2 regions of the Floccifex sp. genome follow, and region 2 is predicted to be linked to the other one. Evidence: predicted binding sites of a transcription regulator. Region 2 holds the regulator's gene; the other holds the start of a gene.
What was found. The regulator HrcA, encoded in region 2, represses chaperone genes, less so after heat shock. The targets are predictions, from matches to a motif close to TTTTAGCACTNNNNNNNNNNNAGTGCTAAAA.
Positions count from the first base shown of each region.

Region 1: a site for HrcA is predicted at 3,160-3,190, ahead of ftsH (ATP-dependent zinc metalloprotease FtsH). Genes of this name have one in related genera too.

Region 1 covers NZ_JBJEEX010000040.1:3,588-9,524, forward strand. The annotation lists gene aroC (chorismate synthase) at 1-1,026, shown strand, start outside; gene aroA (3-phosphoshikimate 1-carboxyvinyltransferase) at 1,023-2,240, shown strand; gene ACI313_RS02300 (prephenate dehydrogenase) at 2,237-3,106, shown strand; gene ftsH (ATP-dependent zinc metalloprotease FtsH) at 3,228-5,096, shown strand; gene ACI313_RS02310 (hypothetical protein) at 5,123-5,506, shown strand; gene ACI313_RS02315 (hypothetical protein) at 5,503-5,793, opposite strand; gene ACI313_RS02320 (carboxypeptidase M32) at 5,868-5,937, shown strand, end outside.
Region 2 covers NZ_JBJEEX010000055.1:23,106-29,042, reverse strand. The annotation lists gene dnaK (molecular chaperone DnaK) at 1-1,678, opposite strand, end outside; gene grpE (nucleotide exchange factor GrpE) at 1,693-2,238, opposite strand; gene hrcA (heat-inducible transcriptional repressor HrcA) at 2,231-3,271, opposite strand; gene ACI313_RS03615 (flavin reductase) at 3,411-3,911, shown strand; gene ACI313_RS03610 (polyphenol oxidase family protein) at 3,904-4,656, shown strand; gene ACI313_RS03605 (DeoR/GlpR family DNA-binding transcription regulator) at 4,659-5,423, shown strand; gene ACI313_RS03600 (DMT family transporter) at 5,420-5,937, opposite strand, start outside.

The sequences.
Region 1 (5,937 bases), on a different contig from region 2:
ATTACCTTAGACGGATTACCCGCTGGATTTAAAATTGATGAACAACGCATTGCCCAAGACATGGACAAAAGAAAAGCCAAGGGAAAAATATCTACTCAAAGACATGAAGAAGACAAAGTTGAAATCGTTTCGGGATACTTTGAAGGATATACAACGGGTACTTCATTAGCACTTATCATTCAAAACAAAAACACAAGATCCAACGACTATAAGTCAACACAATATCGTTTACGACCAGGACATGCCGATTATACAGCTTATGAAAAATACAAAGGCTATCAAGACTACCGAGGAGGAGGACACTTTTCAGGTCGCTTGACAGCTTGTATTGTAGCAGCTGGAAGCATTTGTAGACAAATACTAGAAAGTAAAGGCGTATTCATTGGTTCGCATTTGAAACAAGTCTATACCATTGAAGATGATTCCTTTGATGTGAATCATTTATACGAACAAATTCAATTGGTAAACAAGATGGATTTTGCGGTATTAAATGAAACTAAAAAAGAAGAAATGAACCAATGCATTGAACAAATCGCAGCCAATAAAGACTCAGTAGGAGGCATCTTAGAAACTGCTATTGTAGGAATTCCTGCTGGCATAGGAGAACCTTTCTTTGATTCCGTAGAAAGTATATTATCGCATTTATTATTTTCAATTCCTGCTGTGAAAGGCGTATCCTTTGGACTAGGATTTGGTTTTGCGAATCTTTTAGGATCCCAAGCCAACGATGCCTTTGTGTACACCGACCACATTGAAACCAAAACCAATAATAACGCCGGTATTAATGGAGGAATTACCAATGGAATGCCTATTTTAATTAATACATGCATTAAACCAACCCCATCAATTTTTAAAACACAACAATCCGTAGACTATCAAACCAAAGAAAACGTTGAACTAACCATTCAAGGAAGACACGACCCTTGTATTATTCACCGCGCACGTGTTGTCGTTGATAGTATAGTAGCCTTTGGTTTATTGGATTTATGGATGAGTCAAAACGCACAGGAAGGATGGACAAAATGAGAGTAAAAGTAACCCCTAGTCATGTACACGGACAAGTATCCATTCCTTGTTCCAAATCAATGGCCCATCGTGCCATTATATGCGCTTCTTTATCTAAGGGAAAAAGTGTTGTTTCTAATATTTCTTATTCCAAAGACATTGAAGCTACTATTAATTGTATGGAAAGCTTAAGAGCTAAAATCACTAAACAAGAGGATTCATGTATTATATATGGTACAGATTTATCCATCCATGAAGACTTAACCCTAAACTGTAATGAATCCGGATCTACTTTACGTTTTTTTATTCCTTTAGCTTCTTTAATTGATGGAAATATTACATTTATTGGACAAGGACGTTTATTATCTCGTCCTATGGAAGTCTATGAAAATATTTTTAACGAACAAAATTGTACTTATAAACAAGCAGATACCATTCAAATTAAAGGACCATTAAAACCAGGACACTATAAAATTAGAGGAGACATCTCCAGTCAATTTATTTCGGGATTATTCTTTTGTCTTCCTTTATTGTCACAAGACAGTATTGTGGAAATTATTCCTAAATACGAATCAAAATCATATGTAGAATTAACCATCTCCATGTTGAAAAAATTCAACATTGAAATTATTCAACTCGATGAATTACACTATAAAATTCCAGGAAACCAACAATATAAACCATGTGACATTGTTGTGGAAGGAGACTATTCTCAAATGGCTTTCTTTGCCGCTTTGGATAAATTAAATGGACCGATTGAATGTTTAAACATGGACGAAACATCTTTACAAGGTGATAAAGCCATCATTGATATCTTAAAGCAATACAACGGAAACGATGTTGTGATTGATTTATCCAACTGTCCTGATTTAGGACCCATTTTATGTACCTTTGCCAGTTTCCAACCCGTACAAACTAAAATCATCAATGCCCAAAGACTTCGTATGAAAGAAAGTGATCGCATTGAGGCCATGGAACAAGAACTTAAAAAATGGGGAGTCGACATGGAAAGTACATATGATACCATTACAATCAATGGAAAACCTGAATATAAAAAAGATAAAATTGTGGAATTACTCGGGCACAATGACCATCGCATTGTCATGGCTTTAACGGTTTTTGGATTGTGTGCCAAAAGTGAAAGCATCATTGAGGATGCCCAGGCTATTTCAAAATCGTATCCACATTTCTTTGAAGACATTCAAAAAATAAATGGAAAGTGTGAAATACTATGATTTCAAAAGATACTAAATTTTTAATTGTTGGTTTAGGACTACTTGGAGGAAGCTATGCCATGGGTCTTAAACAAGAAGGTTATACTGTATATGGATTAGCTCGTCGTCAAGAAACCATCGACTATGCCTTAGAACACAACATGATTGATGAAGGACAAATTGAAGTCAATGAATTTGTTTCAAAAGCCGATGTCGTTATTTTCTGTTTATATCCTAAGGCCATGGTCAATTGGATTAAAGAATATAAACACTTATTTAAAAAAGGCGCTTTAATTAGTGATGTCAGTGGTGTTAAAACCAATATTGTGGATGTTGTTCAAGAAGAATTAAAAGACATGGACGTTGAATTTATTTCTTGTCATCCCATGGCCGGAAGAGAAACAAGTGGTATTGAATATGCGAATACCGAAATGTTTAAAAAAGCCAATTTCATTATTACTCCAACAAAATACAATACACAACCTGCCATTGAATTCTGTCATGACTTAGCTTATACATTACACTTCAATCACATATCTATTTTAAGTATTGAAGAACACGATCACATGATTGGTTTTTTATCTCAGTTATGCCATGTCATTGCTGTTTCGTTAATGAATACCCATGACAATTCACATTTAGTCGAATATACAGGAGATAGTTTTAGAGATTTAACACGAATTGCCCAAATCAACGAAAACATGTGGACCGAATTATTTCTTTTAAATAAAGACATTTTATTAGATGAAACGGATCAATTCATTGCCGCCATTTCCCATTTTAGAGATGCCTTAGCCAATGAAGACGAACAAGAAATGAAGCGTTTATTTATTCAATCCACACAACGACGTAAATTATTTAATAAAAACGATGGAAAGAAAGCGTAATGCTTTCTTTTTTTGAGTGCTAAAAGAGTGCTAAATCTTGCGAAATTGTGTGAAATTAGCACTCCACTTGTATTTGTGCCAACATTTCTTTAAAATACGAATCATATTAACGGAGGCCAATATGAATAATAAACAAAATAAGAAAAAGAAATCATTCGCCCAATGGTATTTAATCTTTATGATTGTCCTGTTACTGGTTGATTTCCTTGTCATTCCTTTAATCAGTGATGCCAAAATCGAACAAACATCATATTCCGAGTTTTTGACTTACATCGATAACAAAAAAATTGAGGAAGTACAAATTGAAGACAATGAAATTTACTTTACTGTAAAAGGCGACGATAAAACATATCAAACCGGTCAAATGTATGACCCTGATTTAGTGAATCGACTAGATGAAAGCGGAGCTGAATTCTCGCAAACCATTCAACAAGAAACCAATCCTTTCATCTATTTCTTAGTTTCTTTCATTCTTCCTATGGTTCTATTATGGGCTTTAATGAGAAGCTACATGAAACGAATCTCAAATAAGATGGGAAACGATCAAATGACTTTTAATCAAGGCGATGGATTTGGTTTTGGGAATCTTTCAAAATCCAATGCCAAAGTCTATGAAGGCGTTAAAACCGGTATTACTTTTAATGATGTAGCCGGACAAGCTGAAGCCAAAGAAAACCTACAAGAAGTTGTGGATTTTTTAAAGAATCCTAAAAAATACGAAGAAATTGGAGCTCACCTTCCTAAAGGTGTTCTATTAGTCGGACCTCCTGGAACTGGTAAAACATTATTAGCCAAAGCCGTAGCTGGAGAAGCCGGTGTTCCTTTCTTCTCTATTTCGGGTTCTGAATTCGTGGAAATGTTTGTTGGACGTGGAGCTGCTAAGGTTCGTGACTTATTCAAACAAGCACGTGAAAAAGCACCTTGCATTGTCTTTATCGATGAAATTGATACCATTGGTAAAAAACGAGATGGCTCTGGTTTATCTGGAAACGATGAACGTGAACAAACATTAAATCAATTACTAGCTGAAATGGATGGATTTGATGGATCAAAAGGAGTTGTCCTTCTAGCCGCTACGAACCGTGATGAAATCTTAGACCCTGCTCTTACTCGTCCTGGTCGATTTGATCGTCGTATTCCAGTTGAATTACCTGATTTAAGAGGTCGTGAATCCATTTTAAAACTACATGCCAAGAAAGTGAAAATGTCGGATGACATCGACTTTAATGTGATTGCTCGTGCTAGTGCTGGAGCAAGTGGAGCTGAACTAGCCAACATCGTGAATGAATCCGCTTTATTAGCGGTTCGTGATGGTCGTAAAAAAGTTCTACAAAAAGACTTAGAAGAAGCCATTGAAATTGTCATTGCCGGAGAACAAAAGAAAGGTGCTGTTATTTCAACTCATGAACGTCTAATTGTTTCTTACCACGAAATTGGTCATGCCTTAGTTGCTGCCAAATGTAAAGATACCGCTCCAGTTCATAAAATTACGATTATTCCTCGTACAAAAGGTGCTTTAGGGTACACGATGCAAGTAGAGGAAGACCAACAAAATCTTTTATCAAAAGATGAAATCTACCAACGTATTATGGTTTATACAGCTGGACGATGTGCAGAAGAATTAATTTTTGGTTCTGTCACTTCTGGTGCCAGCAATGATATTGAACAAGCCACTAAACTTGCTCGTATGGCCATCACTCGTTTGGGTATGTCGGATCAATTTGGTATGGTCGCTTTAGAAACCGTAAATAACCAATACTTAGGTGGCGATACTTCCTTAGCTTGTTCAACAGAAACGGCAACAAAGATCGATGAAGAAGTCATTGCCTTAGTGAAACAAGCACACGATGATGCGTATCGTATTTTGGAAGACAATAAAATGAAGCTACATGAACTTGCGAAGTATTTATATGAAAAAGAAACCATTACAGGTGATCAATTCATGTATATTTTAAACAAACCAGTTGAAATTGCAGCTCCACAAGAATAAAATGAATAATCTAATGGAGAACGAAAATGAATAAATTAAAAAACAAGTTGTATCAATTTATGGCCGGTCGATATGGTGCCGATTCTTTAAATAATGCCCTTACATATTTAGCTTTATTCTTATGTGTTGTGCAATTGTTTATTAAAAATCCGATTTTATCATTATTTATTTTAGTAATTTTAATTTATGTGAACTATCGTATGTTTTCAAAAAACATCGTAGCTAGACGCATAGAAAATGATAAATATCAAAGATTTATTAAGCCCTATCAATTAAAATGGAAATACCGTAAAACACATAAAGTATTCCGTTGTAAACAGTGCCAACAAATCATTCGTGTTCCTAAAGGAAAAGGAACCATCGAAGTGACTTGTCCAAAATGTAAAGCCAAAATCACAAAGAGAACTTAATCTCTTTGTGATTTTTCATATAACCAACAATTGTGAAATGGATCTTTTTGTAGTCGTTTCGCATCTTGTTCACTTAATTCAATAAGAACTTGTTCTTGAAGGGCTTGTTGAAGATACACATCTAAATTACCATCGTCTTTTGCCCATTTTAAAGCATCTTCTATAGTAAACCAAGGTGTCTTTAATTCATTTTGACTCAGTGAATTATAATATTGTTCAACTAATCCAATTGTTGAAAACGATAAGTTTTTATAATCTTTTTTCATTCCTAAATAATATTTTTTCATGGTGTCCTCCTGTTTTTATTAAACTAATTTATTTGTCATTGTTTATGTTAAAATAGAAAGAAAAGGAGATATTTATGAAATTCGCATCATTTTATCAAGAATATTTAAATCAATTAGCAGCCTTTAAATTAGCACTGGAAACAA
Region 2 (5,937 bases):
CATCTAATTTAGATTTAACTTCATCCATGTTGTTTTCATCTAATGCTTTTTGTAAATCATCACGAAGTTGTTTAACTTGTTCAGCTTGGTTCGCATCGATTTTGTCTTTGTTGTCTTCTAAAGTTGAATCAACTTGAGCAATGAAACCTTCTGCACGGTTACGTAAATCAATTTCTTCTTTACGTTTGTCGTCTTCCGCTTTATGTTCTTCTGCTTCACGAACCATACGATCGATTTCCTCATCACTTAAACCACTAGAGTTTTGAATAGTGATTGATTGTTCTTTACCAGTTCCTTTATCTTTTGCAGAAACATGTACGATACCATTGGCATCAATATCAAATTTAACTTCAATTTGAGGAACCCCACGACGAGCAGGAGCAATACCATTTAATTGGAAGTTACCTAATTCTTTGTTGTCATTTGCCATTGGACGTTCACCTTGTAATACACGAATATCAACGGCAGGTTGGTTATCAGCTGCAGTAGAGAATACTTGTGATTTACTAGTTGGAATTGTTGTATTACGTGGAATTAATACAGTCATAACTCCACCCATTGTTTCAATTCCTAAAGATAATGGTGTTACGTCTAATAATAATACATCATTTACATCACCAGAAATAACTCCACCTTGAATAGAAGCACCCATAGCTACAGCTTCATCAGGGTTAACTGAATGATTTGGTTGTTTTCCTAACGCATTACGTACAGCTTCTTGAACAGCAGGAATACGTGTAGAACCACCTACTAATAATACTTGATCGATATCATCTTTAGATAATCCAGCATCTTTTAATGCGTTGTTGATTGGGATTAATGTACGATCAACTAATGATTTAGTCATAGCATCGAATTTAGCACGAGTTAATGTTGTATCTAAGTGTAAAGGACCAGCAGCTCCCATTGAAATGAATGGTAAAGAAATTTGAGTTTGTGATACACCACTTAAATCTTTCTTAGCTTTTTCAGCTGCTTCTTTTAAACGTTGCATTGCCATCTTGTCTTTAGATAAGTCAACACCGTTGTCTTTCTTGAACATATCGATCATCCAGTCAACTAATACATTGTCGAAGTCATCTCCACCTAAATGAGTATCTCCGTTTGTAGATAATACTTCAAATGTACCATCAGCCAAGTCTAAGATAGAAACATCAAATGTTCCTCCACCTAAGTCATAAATTAATACTTTTTGTTCTTTATCTGTTTTATCAATACCATATGCCAAAGCAGCAGCAGTTGGTTCGTTGATAATACGTTCAACTTCTAATCCAGCAATACGACCTGCATCTTTAGTTGCTTGACGTTGAGCATCGTTGAAATATGCAGGAACAGTGATAACAGCTTTTGTGACTTTTTCACCTAAATAATCTTCAGCATATCCTTTTAAGTATTGAAGAATCATAGCAGATACTTCTTGTGGAGTATAGCTCTTTCCTTCAACTGTAACTTTTTCATTTGTACCCATTAAACGTTTAATAGAACTAATTGTATTTGGATTTGTAACAGCTTGACGCTTAGCAGCATCTCCGACAATACGTTCTCCATCTTTAAAAGCAACAACACTAGGAGTTGTACGATTTCCTTCTGGGTTAGGAATTACTTTACAATCTTTTCCTTCCATTACTGCAACACAACTATTTGTTGTACCTAAGTCAATACCAATAATTTTTGCCATATTAATTTCCTCCTTTATTCACTAACCTTTACTAAGGCCGGTCTTAAAATTCTATCTTTTAACATGTAACCTTTTTGTAAAACTTCTAATACGATACCAGATTCTGTTCCTTCTTGTTTTTCTTGCATAAGAGCTTGCATCGTATTGTGATCAAAAGGTTTTCCTTCTGCTTCAATTTCTTTAACGCCTTCTTTATCAAGTACAGAAAGGAATTGATTATAAATCATTTCAAATCCCTTTACATAATTCAATAACGTTTCATCCTCTGTTTGTACTTTCAAAGCCATTGCCATGTTGTCGACAATTGGAAGAAGCTCTAAAGCCGAATCCTTGAAACGATATTTCTTGGCATTATCTGCTTCCTTTGTTAGGCGTTTCTTTAAATTTTCTGTATCTGCATATGCACGAGCAAAATCATTTTTTAATTTTGAAACCTCTTCTTGAAGGCTTTCAATCAAAAGATCTTTTTCATCTTTTTCAACTGTTTCTTTTGTTTCTTCTTTTATTTCTTCAGTTTCTTTTTCAACTGTTTCTTTTACATCTTTTTCTTTTTTACTCATTCTTTCCACCTCCCTTTTTTTGATCATCGTCAAATATATCTTCAATCACATTTGTCATATAATCCATCAAACCAACAACCTTTGAATACTGCATACGATTTGGTCCAACTACCATCAATTCACCTTCTTCACCTTGTGAATACTTGAATTTAGCACGAATAACTGAACAATCACCAATTTGTAAAAGCTCTTTTTTGTTTCCAATGCTGATGGCATTTTGTTCCTCCGAATGCGTCCACTCACGAATTAATTGACCATTTTCCAATGTGTTCAAGAATTCTTTAAGTCGATTCATATCACTAAATTCTGGATGATACAACATATTTGAACGACCTGAGACTTTTACTTTTTCTTGCGCAAATCTCATAAACGCTGTCACAAACGCTTGAAATAAAACTTCATGTCTTACCAAATTAGCCGCCATCAAAGGATGAATTTCATTCATTTTTTCTTCAAGTTGACTAATTGGCGTTCCAATTAATTGATCATTCAATAAATCCGTACACTTACGAATATCTTCTAGTGAAACATCTTCTTTGAACTGGAATACTTTGTTTTCCGTATGTCCTTGATCTGTCACAAATATCGCAACAGCACTTTTTGAATTAATAGGAATTAATTGAATGTTTTGAAGTTTTTGTTCTTCACATTCAGGACCCAGTACAATACTCGTTAAATGCGTCATCTGCGATAAAATATCACAACTCTTATCAATGACATCATCTATTGAGTAATGACGATTTGAAAAATAAGTCTGCAATGTCTGTTTCGTTGGAACATCCAAATCCGTTTCCATTAAGTTTTCGACATAATACCGATACCCTTTAGAACTCGGAATACGACCACTTGAAGTATGTGTTTTTTCTAGTAAACCACATTTCTCCAAAGTTGCCATTTCATTTCGAATTGTCGCCGACGAAACCGGGAAATCCAATAAATTCATCAAAGTTTTCGAGCCAATCGGTTCTGCTGTACGAGTAAATTCTTCAACAATTGTTTTAAAAATAACATTTTGTCTATTTGTTAGTCCCATACGCTCCTCCAATCTAGCACTCATTACCTTTGTCTGCTAACAGTATAGCATATTTTTTAGCACCGTCAATATTTTAGTGCTAAAAATTATTTTTTTCTTTTTCCATCTGATACAATAATAAAAAAAGGAGGAATTTATTATGTTTAAAGAAACAAACATATCATCTTTATCATTTAATCCATTTGATAAAATCGGAAAAGAATGGTGCTTGATTAGTGCTACCAGCCAAGGAAAAACCAATACCATGACTGCTTCATGGGGTGCTTTAGGTCATTTATGGAACAAAGACATTGCCATTATCTTTATTCGTCCACAACGATACACCAAAGAATTCATTGACGCTTCCGATACTTTTTCTATTTCATTCTTTGAAGGTCATCATACAGAATTATCATACCTAGGAACAAAATCAGGAAGAGATGAAAATAAAATTGAAAACGTACACTTTGATGTCATTGATTTAAAAGGAACACCTACGTTCAAACAAGCAAAAGAAGTTTTCGTTTGTCGTAAACTATATGTTGATTCCTTAAAAAAAGATAGTTTCTTATTTAAAGAAATATATGATAAAAACTATCCAAATGATGATTTACATATTGTATATATAGGAGAAATAGAAAAGGTATATATCAATGAATAAAATCATTCACCTTAACACGAATATATATGGAGCCACAACACTAAAAGATATAAAAGCCCCTGAACAAAATAATATGGCCCTTCATGTTTGTTTAAACAGTGAAGACGTTATGAAAAATCGAAAAGAACTCGAAAAAGAAACACTTCCTTTAGAAAATTGGGTTTTACCATGGCAAAAACACACAGCCAATGTACAACGTGTTTCTATTTGTGATCATGGTAAAGGTGCTTATACAAAAGAAGATAGTATTCTAAACGTAGATGCTCTATATACCACAGAACCTAATACTTTAATTGGTGTCTTCACAGCGGATTGTGTTGGTGTATTAGTTGTCGATGAAACCACTCCTTGTGTTTGCGTAATTCATTCTGGTTGGAAAGGCACTGCACAAGGAATTGTGGACAAAGTTGTTAAGGAGTTAATATCAAAAGATTTACTTCATCCCCAATTCACCAAAGCTTATTTTTCTCCTAGTATTTTATTTGATTCTTTGGAAGTTGGTATGGAAGTCATTGATTTGATTCATAATTTAGACTTTGATGTCGAACCATTTATTCGTTATATGCCCCATCAAAAAGCTTATTTAGACAATCAAGGTCTTTGTATACAAATGTTAAAAAACAATGGAATTACCCAAATTGTACCTAGTACAATGGATACTAAAAAAGAAATTGAAACTTGTTTTAGTTATCGAAATAATAAACAAACCGGTGAGCATTTTACTTTTGGTTTTATAAAGGAATAAATATGTCAAAAAGAAAAGATGAACGTCAAGTTAAGATTCGTAATATATTATTAAAAGAAAATCGTATCAAAATATCTGAACTTGCCAAGCTTTTAGATATTACACCAGAAACACTACGAAATGATTTAAATGAATTAGAAGATCAAAACATTGTCATTCGCGAACACGGATATGCTCGTTTAGACAACTCATTAAGTGAATTACCTGTTTATCTTCGTTGGCAAGAAAATCAAAAAGATAAAAAGATGATAGTTTATCGTGCTTTTCAAGAATTAGAAGACGGTCAAGTTGTTTATTTAGATTCTGGAAGTACCATTCTTTTAGGAATTCCATATATTTCTATGAAAAAAGATTTAACCATCATTTCCAATTCCCTTCCCTTAGCTTTAGAATGCGCTAAGATGAATTTAAATATTATTTTTGCAGGTGGAAGTGTATTAAATGAAGGGCTTCGTTGTTATGGTCACTTTGCCGAAGAAATCATAAATCACATGCACATTGATGTTGCGATTCTTGGAACCGATGGCATTTTAGGAAGTAATGGTTTTACTACAAATACAATTCATGAAATTGGTTTTAAAAGACATATTATTAATCAATCTAAGAAAATCATAACGGTATGTGATCAATCTAAATTTGAAAAAGAAGCTCCTTTTAAATATTGTAGCTTCAATGAAACCGATTTATTGATTACCAATCAAATCACAAACGAACAATATCAACGAGTCAAAGATATTAAAAATATTATACAAGTAAAGGAGGCTTAATTAGCCTCCTTTGCACTCCATATCGTATTTAACACAACTGCTAAAATAATAACAGCTGAACCACATAACGCATAAGCTCCTACGGTTTCTCCATAAAATAAGAATACCCAAATTGGATTCATTACCGCTTCTAATAAACCAATTAAAGAAGTAGTAACAGGATTGGTAAGCTTAGATCCTTTAGAGAAGAAAATATAAGCCAATCCAACTTGGAAAACACCCAAACAAAGTAAAGAAATTATCGATGTTGTATTGCCATAATCAATTTGATTTAAGAATGGAATCGAAATCAAAAACGACAACAAGAAACCTAACATACTAGCGTCTTCACTACTTGCCTTTGGTAAAGAGTTAATAAAGAACACTCCTGAGAAACTAAGTCCTGCACAAATCGCAAGACAATTTCCAATAAGTTTTCCACCATCAATTTGATCAAAAAAGAATAATACCATTCCTGAAAAAGCCATGACAACTAATAAGAATTCTCTTGTTGATGGTAACTTCTTTTTATATA